Regions from separate parts of the Provencibacterium massiliense genome, predicted to be linked through region 2. Evidence: predicted binding sites of a transcription regulator. Region 2 holds the regulator's gene; the other holds the start of a gene.
The links. The regulator HrcA, encoded in region 2, represses chaperone genes, less so after heat shock. The targets are predictions, from matches to a motif close to TGTTAGCACTCNNNNNNNNNGAGTGCTAACA.
Positions count from the first base shown of each region.

Region 1: a site for HrcA is predicted at 2,749-2,779, ahead of B5477_RS10345 (Hsp20/alpha crystallin family protein). Genes of this name have one in related genera too.

Region 1 is NZ_FWCH01000012.1:1,090,379-1,095,375, reverse strand. Features, by position in the region: gene B5477_RS10360 (ABC transporter ATP-binding protein) at 1-683, shown strand, start outside; gene B5477_RS10355 (SufB/SufD family protein) at 683-1,600, shown strand; gene B5477_RS10350 (uridine kinase family protein) at 1,773-2,711, shown strand; gene B5477_RS10345 (Hsp20/alpha crystallin family protein) at 2,943-3,368, shown strand; gene B5477_RS10340 (P-loop nucleotide/nucleoside kinase family protein) at 3,506-4,066, shown strand; gene B5477_RS10335 (prolyl-tRNA synthetase associated domain-containing protein) at 4,114-4,632, opposite strand; gene B5477_RS10330 (hypothetical protein) at 4,613-4,997, opposite strand, start outside.
Region 2 is NZ_FWCH01000008.1:10,570-15,566, forward strand. Features, by position in the region: gene B5477_RS00865 (DUF6017 domain-containing protein) at 1-231, opposite strand, end outside; gene B5477_RS00870 (hypothetical protein) at 494-1,150, opposite strand; gene hrcA (heat-inducible transcriptional repressor HrcA) at 1,452-2,507, shown strand; gene grpE (nucleotide exchange factor GrpE) at 2,552-3,109, shown strand; gene dnaK (molecular chaperone DnaK) at 3,163-4,997, shown strand, end outside.

The sequences.
Region 1 (4,997 bases), on a different contig from region 2:
TCCTCAAAAACGTTGATCTGACCATCGAAGACGGAAAATTCGTGGTGATCACCGGGCCGAACGGGGGCGGGAAATCCACCCTGGCCAAGGTGATCGCCGGGATCATGACCCCCTCGAAGGGGCAGATTCTCCTCGACGGGGAGGACATCACCGCCCTGTCGGTGACCGAGCGGGCCAGGCGGGGGATCACCTTCGCCTTCCAGCAGCCGGTACGCTTCAAGGGGCTGACGGTGCGCGACCTGCTGGTTTTGGCGGCGGGCGAGGGCACGGGGGAGCCCGGGCTGCGCGCACTGCTGCGCGACGTGGGGCTCTGCCCGAAGGATTATATCGAGCGGGAGATCAACGCCAGCCTCTCGGGGGGCGAGATCAAGCGGATCGAGATCGCCATGGCCCTGGCGCGCAAAACGCGGATCACCCTCTTCGACGAGCCGGAGGCGGGGATCGATCTGTGGAGCTTCGGCAACCTCATCGAGGTGTTCGGCCGCCTGCGCGGACGGCGGGAGGGCACGGTGATCATCATCTCCCACCAGGAGCGGATTTTGGACATTGCGGACGAGCTGGTGGTGCTCGCCGGGGGCGAGCTCAGGGCGAAGGGGGCCAAGGAGGACATCCTGCCCGAGCTGCTGCAGGAGGGGGCATGCTCCTTCTGCCCCGAAGGGGCGCGAAAGGGGAGGGACTGCTGATGAACGCCATCACCGAAAAGCTGCTGGGGCTGATCTCGGATTTTACCGGCTCCTTCAAGGGCGCTTACAACATCCGGGAGGATGGGAGCTGCGCCGGGCGGCAGTCCAGCGAGAATATCGTCATCACCCCGAAAACCGACAAGCCGGGGATCGACATCCACGTCGCGCCGGGCACGGCGGGGGAGACGGTCTATATCCCCGCCTGTGTGACCCATTCGGATGTGGAGGACCTGGTCTATAACGATTTTTATATCGGCGAGGGGGCCGACGTCACCATCGTCGCCGGGTGCGGCGTGCACGCCGACGGCGAGGAGGCCGCCACCCACAACGGGATCCACAGCTTCATGATCGGGAAGGGAGCGAAGGTGCGCTATCTGGAGCGCCATATCGGGATCGGGGAAGGGACCGGCAAGCGGATCATCAACCCGGTGACCGAGGCGCATCTGGGGGAGGACAGCTATATGGAGATGGACACCACCCAGATCGAGGGGGTGGATTCCACCGACCGGCGCACCAGCGCGACGCTCGCGGCGCGGGCGCATCTCATCATCCGCGAGAAGCTGATGACCCATGGGAGCCAGGCCGCCGCCACCGATTTTGTGGTAAACCTGAGCGGGGAGGACTGTTCGGCCGACGTGGTTTCGCGCTCGGTGGCGAAGGGCACCTCGCGCCAGGTCTTCCGTTCCCAGCTGAGCGGCAATACCCGCTGCAGTGGGCATTCGGAGTGCGACGCCATCATCATGGACCGCGCCTCGGTCAGCGCGATCCCCGAGCTGACCGCCAACCACCTGGACGCGGCGCTGATCCACGAGGCGGCCATCGGCAAGATCGCCGGGGAGCAGCTGATCAAGCTGATGACCCTGGGGCTGAGCGGGCAGGAGGCTGAGCGCAAGATCATCGAGGGCTTCTTAAAATAGGTTTTCCCGCGTCCTGGCGGGGGCGCGCGTATGGTGCAGGCCGCTGGATGGACCAGCGGCCTGCGCTTTTCTGTTGGGCGGCCCTTGCAGGGAGGGCGGCAATGCGGTATGATAGCGGTAACAGTTGGCAAACTAAGGGTATTGCCGATTTTGGAGCTATAGGAGACGAACTATGAGATATACCCATCGCATGGAGCAAATATCGATCCCCGAGACCGCGCACGCCCTGCGCGAGACGCCGCAGAAGGCGATGAATTTTGCGGAGGGGAAGTACCGCGAAAAAATCCTTTCGGTCTGCCGGGAGCTTGAGAGCAGGGAGGCCAAGGTGCTGCTGCTGACCGGCCCCTCCTCCTCGGGGAAGACCACCACCGCCAAGATGATCGCCGCCGAGCTCAAAAACCGGGGCAGCCGGGTCAACCGCATTTCCCTGGACAATTTCTATAAATCCCTGGATGAGCTGCCGCTCTGGGAGGATGGCTCGCGCAACTGCGAGAGCGTCGAGGGGCTGGATATCGCCTGCTTCGCCGAATGCATGGAGCAGCTGTTGCGCGAGGGACGCGCCGGCTTCCCGATCTATGACTTTTCGGTCAAGCGACGGCTGGATACCCGCAAGGAGCTGCTCTACGACGAGCACACCTATGTCGTCGTGGAGGGGATCCACGCGCTCAACCCGCTGATTTCGGGCGCGCTGCACGGGCGGCCCTGCCTGCAGGTCTACATCAGCGTGCACAGCGATTTTCTCGACGGGGCGGGCAACGTGCGCCTCGCCGCGCGGGATTTGCGCCTGATGCGCCGGATCGTGCGGGACTTCCACTTCAGGGCCACCCCGGTTATGGAGACGCTGCGCATGTGGGACTATGTGCTCAAAGGGGAGGAGCTGTACATCCATCCCTTCCGGGAGCGGGCCGACCTGCACATCAACTCCACCCATTTTTACGAACCCTTCCTTTACCGCGAAAAGCTGCTGGAGATTCTGGACGGCGCGCAGGGAGATTCCCCTTGGAACGCCACGGTGAGGCGGCTGATCAAGGACGAGGAAACCTTCTTTCCGATCGACAGCCGGCTGGTGCCGCGCTACTCCCTGATCCGGGAATTTATCGGACTGGAATAAAATGCAAAACCCGATCATCAAGAGGTTTGAAAGGAGATTTTAGCACTCTTAATACTAGAGTGCTAAAATTAAAGGTTTATTCATAAATAGTATGATTTTTCTTAAAAATCCTTTCGTACAATAAGGACGTAAACAGAAAAGAGAGCGGCTCCCCAAAAGAGGGCCCGCGCCGCGAATGTTTACGCAAACCATTCACCAACACAAACCAATTGATTGAAGGAGGTTTTTTGTATGTTCGATTTAATGCCTTTCGCCCGCAGAGAGAAAAACCTTTTTGATGCGCTTTCCACCGCCCTTAACGACGACTTTTGGGGGAGCGCGGGGCGCACGCTGAGCCAGTGCAAGACCGACGTGCTCGACAGGGGCGACCATTTCCTGGTCCAGGCCGAGCTGCCGGGCTTTAAGAAAGAGGACATCAGCATAGACATTAACGGCGATTACCTCACCCTGCGTGCGCAGCACAGCGAGGAGAAGAAGGAGGAGAAGGACAACTATGTCTGCCGCGAGCGCAGCTACGGCGGCTTCTCCCGGAGCTTCGACGTGTCGGGGGTCAAGGTCGATGAGATCACAGCGAGCTATGAAAACGGCGTGCTGGAGCTCAAAATGCCCAAGCGCGGCGAGGCGAAACCCGATACCCGCAAAATCGAAATCCGGTAATCAAAATGCGAGCCCCCGGTTTTTCCGGGGGCTTTTACATATTCCCCGTCCCTGGAGGAAAAATGAGGATAAAGGGCTTGACAAAAGCGGCACTCATCACAAAAATCCGATTGGACTGCCCTTGGGAGGAACCGTTTATGAAACATTTGATCTTGATCACCTCGCCCCCGGCCAGCGGAAAGACCTTCATCGCCAAAAAGCTGGCCGAGGCGCTGGGGGAATGCGTCTATCTGGATAAGGACAGCGTGATCGTGCTCTCCAGGCGGATTTTTGAGGTGGCGGGGGAGCCGTTCGACCGCAGCTCGGATTTTTTTGAGCGCAATGTGCGGGACTATGAATACGAGGCGATCATGGCGATCGCCCTCGAAGCGCTGGACTACAGCTCCCATGTGCTGGTCAACGCCCCCTTTAACCGCGAGCTGCGGGATGAGGAGTACCTGCGCCGGCTGCGCGAAACCTTGGCCGGGAAGGGGGCGAAGCTGACGGTGGTCTGGGTGCATACCGACATCGAGGTCTGCCACCAGCGCATGATAGCGCGGGGCTCCGAGCGGGACACCTGGAAGCTGCGGAACTGGGAGGAATACGTCGCCAGCCGCAGCTTCGAGCCGCCCGCGCTCGAGGGGCTGAGGATTATTGACAACTCCACCGACAACTCCTACCGCGCGGGGCTTCAAACGCTGCTGGAGGAGCTGGAATAACGGATGGAAAAACCTGCCCGGCCGCATGCAGCGGCCGGGCAGGGCCTTTATACGAAATCCAGAAAAGTCAGCGGATTGCCGTGTGCGCGCACCAGGCGGGCGAGGTCCTCCATTTTCAGGAACACCGTCGCGGTGTTCTGCAGCGGGTGGACCCCGATCAGGTCCTTATCCCCGTAGCTGCGGTCGAAGACGGCCTGCACCTGCCGCCCTTCGTCGTTGAGGATTCCCAGCGGGGTGACCGCCCCCTTGGAGAGGCCCAGGATCCGCGAGAGGGTCTCCCCGCCGGCGAAGCTCAGCTTGCGGCTCCCGAGGTCTTGTTGCAGCCGGCGCAGGTCGGCGCGCCGCTCGCCGCGCAGGGTCACGAGATAGAAGTTTCGTTTTTTGTCGTCCTGCAAAAACAGGTTTTTGGCGATCGCCTCGCTGTGGGGCAGGCACAGCGCCGCCATCTCCTCGATGGTGTACACCGCCGGGTGCGGCAGGTATTCGTATTCGATACCTAGCGCCTCGAGCGCCGACAGGGCTTTGGCATGTACCGGGTCCCCGGGATCAGTCGTCGTCATCGTCATCACCGTCGTCGTCCCAATCGTCGTATTCGGCATGGTGGGTGCTGCTGTGCGAGCCGTGCCCGCTCAGGGCGGGCAGCGCAGCCAGCGCGCGCTCGGCCGCGTCCTGCCGCTCGCCGATGAAGTCGTCCTCCCGTTCGAGCAGGGCATATTCCTTTAAAAAGTCCTCGCGGCTGGTGGCGCCGCTGCGGTAGCCGTCCTCCAGCGCATCCTTGCGGCCATCGAGTTCGTCGTCCTGCCGCTCGAGCTCATCGAGCAGCGAGAGCAGCCCCTCCCGGTCCTGCGGCAGGGTGAAGGAGAAATAGGGCGCAAAGGGGCCGATCTGCGCTTCCAGCGCATCCTTGCGCGCGTCGAGTGCGTCCTCCTGC
Region 2 (4,997 bases):
GCTGCGCACGATATATCCGGCTTTTTCGAGTTCTTTTACCGCTTCGCGGATTGCGTCGATCTTCTCGCGGTTGATGTGAGATAAGCCCGCAAGGGTATAATCCCAATCTTCGGGCAAAGACAGCATTTGCGAAAGCAAGCCTTTTGCCTTTAAGGTGAGTTCCTTATTGCGCAAGTGGTGGTTGCTCATAACGGTATATCCCGTATTGCGTTCCACTCTGAAAACTGCCATGTTTCATCACTTCCTCTCTTGGTCTGCGTGGAATATTAGAAAGCCGTTTTCGGCGGTTTTGGTATTGCAGTATGCCTTTGCCGTTTTTGTGTCTGAAAAGCCTTGTATTGCAAGGGCTTTTTCGCGCCTAACGTTCCACGTTACCGCCTGTTTTCGGGCATAAAAAAACCGCAACTCTTTTCAAGCTGCGGCGACATATCCTACTCACTTAAAAACGCCATATCAAGGCTTGTCCAACCTTGCTACGGCGTTTTAGGTGTAATTATAGGGGTTGTTTAATTGTCTTTAATGTGCTGAAAGCCGCATGGTTACGGCATTTTCCTTGTTGTGCATATATTGACGGGGCAGTGGGGCCGGTGGGCCCAGCTACGCCGTCAGCTCCTGTCGCGCCGCGGGGGATGATGAAGTCGAGCACATGATCCGGCCCTCCGGTCACGTCATTGACCTGGGCCGCATAGCCCGGCTCGGCGGTGGTGGTATAACGCACATTGACCGTCTCCGCATTGCCGGTCGCGCCAGTTGTCCCGGCAGGACCGGCAGGTCCGGTAGCTCCCGTCGCACCAGTGCCTCCGGTCGCGCCGGTGGCGCCGGTCGATCCAGTGGTTCCAGCAGGGCCGGTGACGCCTGTAGCCCCGGTCGAGCCGGTTGAGCCGGTGGGCCCTGCAGCGCCCGTGGAGCCGGTCGCGCCGCGGGGAATGACAAAATCGAGAATATGGTTCGGTCCGCCGCTCACATCGCTCACCTGGGCGGGCGTCCCAGGCTCGGCGGTGGTGGTCTGGCGGACGGTGATCGTTTCAGCCGCTCCGGTCGCGCCAGTCGCACCGGTGGCTCCGGTGGGTCCGGTCGGGCCCGGTACCGGACAGGGAACCGGACAACAGCAGCAGGGGTCCTGCCCCGAATTGCATGAATAGATGTTCAATTTTTAAACCTCCATGGGGAATAATTGAGAGACATGTTCCCTCCTTTTATTATATGTATACGCTCACAAATGTGAGCGTGCACAAATGTGAGCGTGCACATTTGTGAGCGCGCCGCCCGCGTACGGCGCGCGGCTGCAAATTGCGCTTTGCAAAAAAGCCCTTTCCTTTTCAAAAGCCAGGGACGGATGAAAATAACTGTAAATAAATTATGAATCCTATTGACTTCTTGTTTTTTCCGTGATACATTATATTTAGCACTCGAATATATTGAGTGCTAATACAGCAAGCGAGGTGATAGCAGTGGGACTCGACGCGAGAAAAGGGCGGATTCTGGCTGCTATCGTGAGCCAGTATATCCAGACGGGGGAGCCCGTCGGGAGCAAGAGCATCTGTGATCTGGAGGGGATCAACGTTTCGAGCGCCACGGTGCGCAACGAGATGGCGGCGCTCTTTGACATGGGGCTGCTCGAACAGCCGCACACCTCGGCGGGGAGGATTCCCTCCCATCTCGGCTACCGGGTCTACATCGACTCCCTCATGCGGTGTGACCCCCTCACCCAGCACGAGCGCGACGAGCTGGACGCCCTTTTTAACGTGGGCGACCCCGATCCCGACCGGCTGATCGAGGATGCGACCGAGCGGCTGGCCCAGTATACCGGCTGCGCGACCGTGTCGGCCACCATGACGGCCAGAAGCGTTTACGTCAAGCGGGTGGGGCTGATCAAGGTGGACGAGACCACCGTGGTCATCCTGGTCATGGCCAACAACGGCGTGATCAAGAACAAGGTCGTGCGGGTGGGCTTCCGGGTGACGCAGGACATCTGCGACTTCTTCACCAACTTTGCCAACGGGATGCTGCGTGGGAAAAGCCTCTATGAGATTTCCCTGCTCTACCTCAACTCGGTGGCGGTTTCGCTGGGCGAATATTCCCGCCTGCTGACCCCCCTCCTGGCGGCCATCTACGAGCTGTGCAAGGAGATCTACGACGGGCAGTTCTACCGGCGCGGGGAGACCAACCTCCTTTCCTACCACGAGCTCGAGGCCGCCGCGCGCGAGCTCTTCACGCTGCTGGAAAGCCGCGAGCGGGTGACCGAACTGCTCTATCCGCAGGGGTCGCTCGCCCCGGGGGTCAAGGTGGCCATCGGCAAGGAGAACCGCGAGCAGGAGCTGTGCGACACCGCGCTGATCGTGGCGCGCTACCGGATCGGCAGCGATTCGGCGGGGGCGATCGGGATCATCGGGCCGGTGCGCCTGCCCTATCCGAGGCTGATCCCGCATCTGGAGTATTTCGCAAATACCCTGGGCAAACTCCTATCGGACACCTACCGCAGCGAGGCTTCATCGCCCCAGCAATAAGGGAACACGACAATTTACAGATACCGAAAGGGGACGGATCCGACTTGTCTGAGAAGAAAAAGCACGACGCCGCGCCGCAGGCGCAGGCGGAGGAAAAGCAGAAACCGGACGGCGCCGGGCAGGAGGCGCCTGTCACCGAGGCCCAGCCGGCACAGGAAGAACAAAACGGGCTCGAGCTGCTGCAAAAGCAATACGACGAGCTGAACGACAAGCACCTGCGCATCCTCGCCGAGTACGACAACTACCGCAAGCGCTCGGTGCGGGAGAAGGAATCGGTCTATCCGCAGGCGGTGGCCTCGACGGTCGAGCGCTTCCTGCCGGTGGTGGACAATTTCGAGCGGGCGCTCGACTGCGAATGCGCCGACCCCGAGTTCAAGAAGGGGATGGAGATGATCCTGGACGGGCTGCGCCAGGCGCTCGAGGGGCTGTCGGTCGTTCCCATCGGGGAGGTCGGAGAGGCGTTCGACGCCAACCTCCATCACGCGGTCATGCATGTGGAGGACGATTCGCTCGGCGAAAACGTCGTCAGCCAGGTGCTGCAAAAGGGCTACCGGATCGGCGAGCGGGTCATCCGCTGCGCGATGGTCGCCGTGGCGAACTAGTTAAGATTCCATATTTGAGATAAAACGATACATGCTTTTAGGAGGAAACTATTATGGGAAAAATTATAGGCATTGACCTTGGCACCACCAACTCCTGCGTCGCCGTCATGGAGGGCGGCGAGCCGGTCGTCATCGCGAACCCCGAGGGGGCCAGGACCACCCCGTCCGTCGTCGCCTTCTCCAAGGACGGCGAGCGGATGGTCGGCACCGTGGCCAAGCGCCAGGCGATCACCAACCCCGACCGCACCGTGATGAGCATCAAGCGCCACATGGGGTCGGACTACTCGGTCTCGATCGACAGCAAGAAGTACACCCCGCAGGAAATTTCCGCGATGATTTTGCAGAAGCTCAAATCCGACGCGGAGGCCTACCTCGGAGAAAAGATCACCGAGGCGGTCATCACCGTGCCGGCCTACTTCACCGACGCGCAGCGCCAGGCGACCAAGGACGCCGGCCGGATCGCGGGGCTCGACGTCAAGCGGATCATCAACGAGCCGACCGCCGCCGCGCTGGCCTACGGCGTAGATAAGGAGCAGGACCAGAAGATCATGGTCTACGACCTGGGCGGCGGCACCTTCGACGTGTCGATCATTGAGATGGGCGACGGTGTGCAGGAGGTCCTGGCCACCGCGGGCAACAACCGCCTGGGCGGCGACGACTTCGACGAGCGGGTCATCGGCTACCTCGCGGACGAATTCAAAAAGTCCAACGGGATCGACCTGCGGGCCGACAAGATGGCCATGCAGCGCCTCAAGGAGGCCGCCGAGAAGGCCAAGATCGAGCTTTCCGGCATGACCAGCGCCAACATCAACCTCCCCTTCATCACCGCCGACGCCTCCGGCCCGAAGCATCTGGACATCACCCTCACCCGGGCGAAGTTCAACGAGCTGACCGCCGACCTGGTGCAGGCCACCATGGGCCCGGTCAAGCAGGCCATCTCGGACGCCGGGATTTCGCCGAGCGACCTCGACAAGATCCTCCTGGTGGGCGGCTCCTCCCGTATCCCGGCCGTGCAGGAAGCGGTCAAGGGGATCACCGGCAAGGACCCGTTCAAGGGGATCAACCCCGACGAGTGCGTGGCCATCGGCGCGGCCATCCAGGGCGGCGTGCTCGGCGGCGACGTCAAGGGCCTGCTGCTGCTCGACGTGACCCCGCTCTCCCTCGGCCTTGAGACCCTGGGCGGCGTGTTCACCAAGATCATCGAGCGCAATACCACCATCCCGACCAAGAAGAGCCAGGTCTTCACCACCGCCGCGGACAACCAGACCTCGGTCGAGGTCCATGTGCTGCAGGGCGAGCGCGAGATGGCCAGGGACAACAAGACCCTCGGGATGTTCCACCTCGACGGAATCGCCCCGGCGCGCCGCGGCACCCCGCAGATCGAGGTGACCTTCGACATCGACGCCAACGGCATTGTCCACGTCTCGGCCAAGGACCTGGGCACCGGTAAGGAGCAGCACATCACCATCACCTCCTCCACCAACATGTCCAAGGACGACATTGACAAGGCGGTGCGCGAGGCCGAGCAGTATGCCGAGGAGGACAAGAAGCACCGCGAGGAGATCGACACGCGCAACGGCGCCGAGCAGATGGTCTACCAGTGCGAGAAGACGGTGACCGACCTGGGCGACAAGATGTCCGACAGTGAGAAGAGCGACATCAACGCGAAGATCGACGCGCTCAAGGAAGCGCTCAAGGGCAGCGACCTCGAGGCGATCAAGCAAAAACAGGATGAGCTGCAAAAGGCCTTCTACGCGGTCAGCGAAAAGATTTACCAGCAGTCCGCCCCGCAGGACGGCGCGGCACCCGGCCCGGACATGGGCGGCGCCGCCCCCGGCGGCTCCACCGGCGACGACGGCTATGTGGACGCCGACTTCAAAGAGGTTGA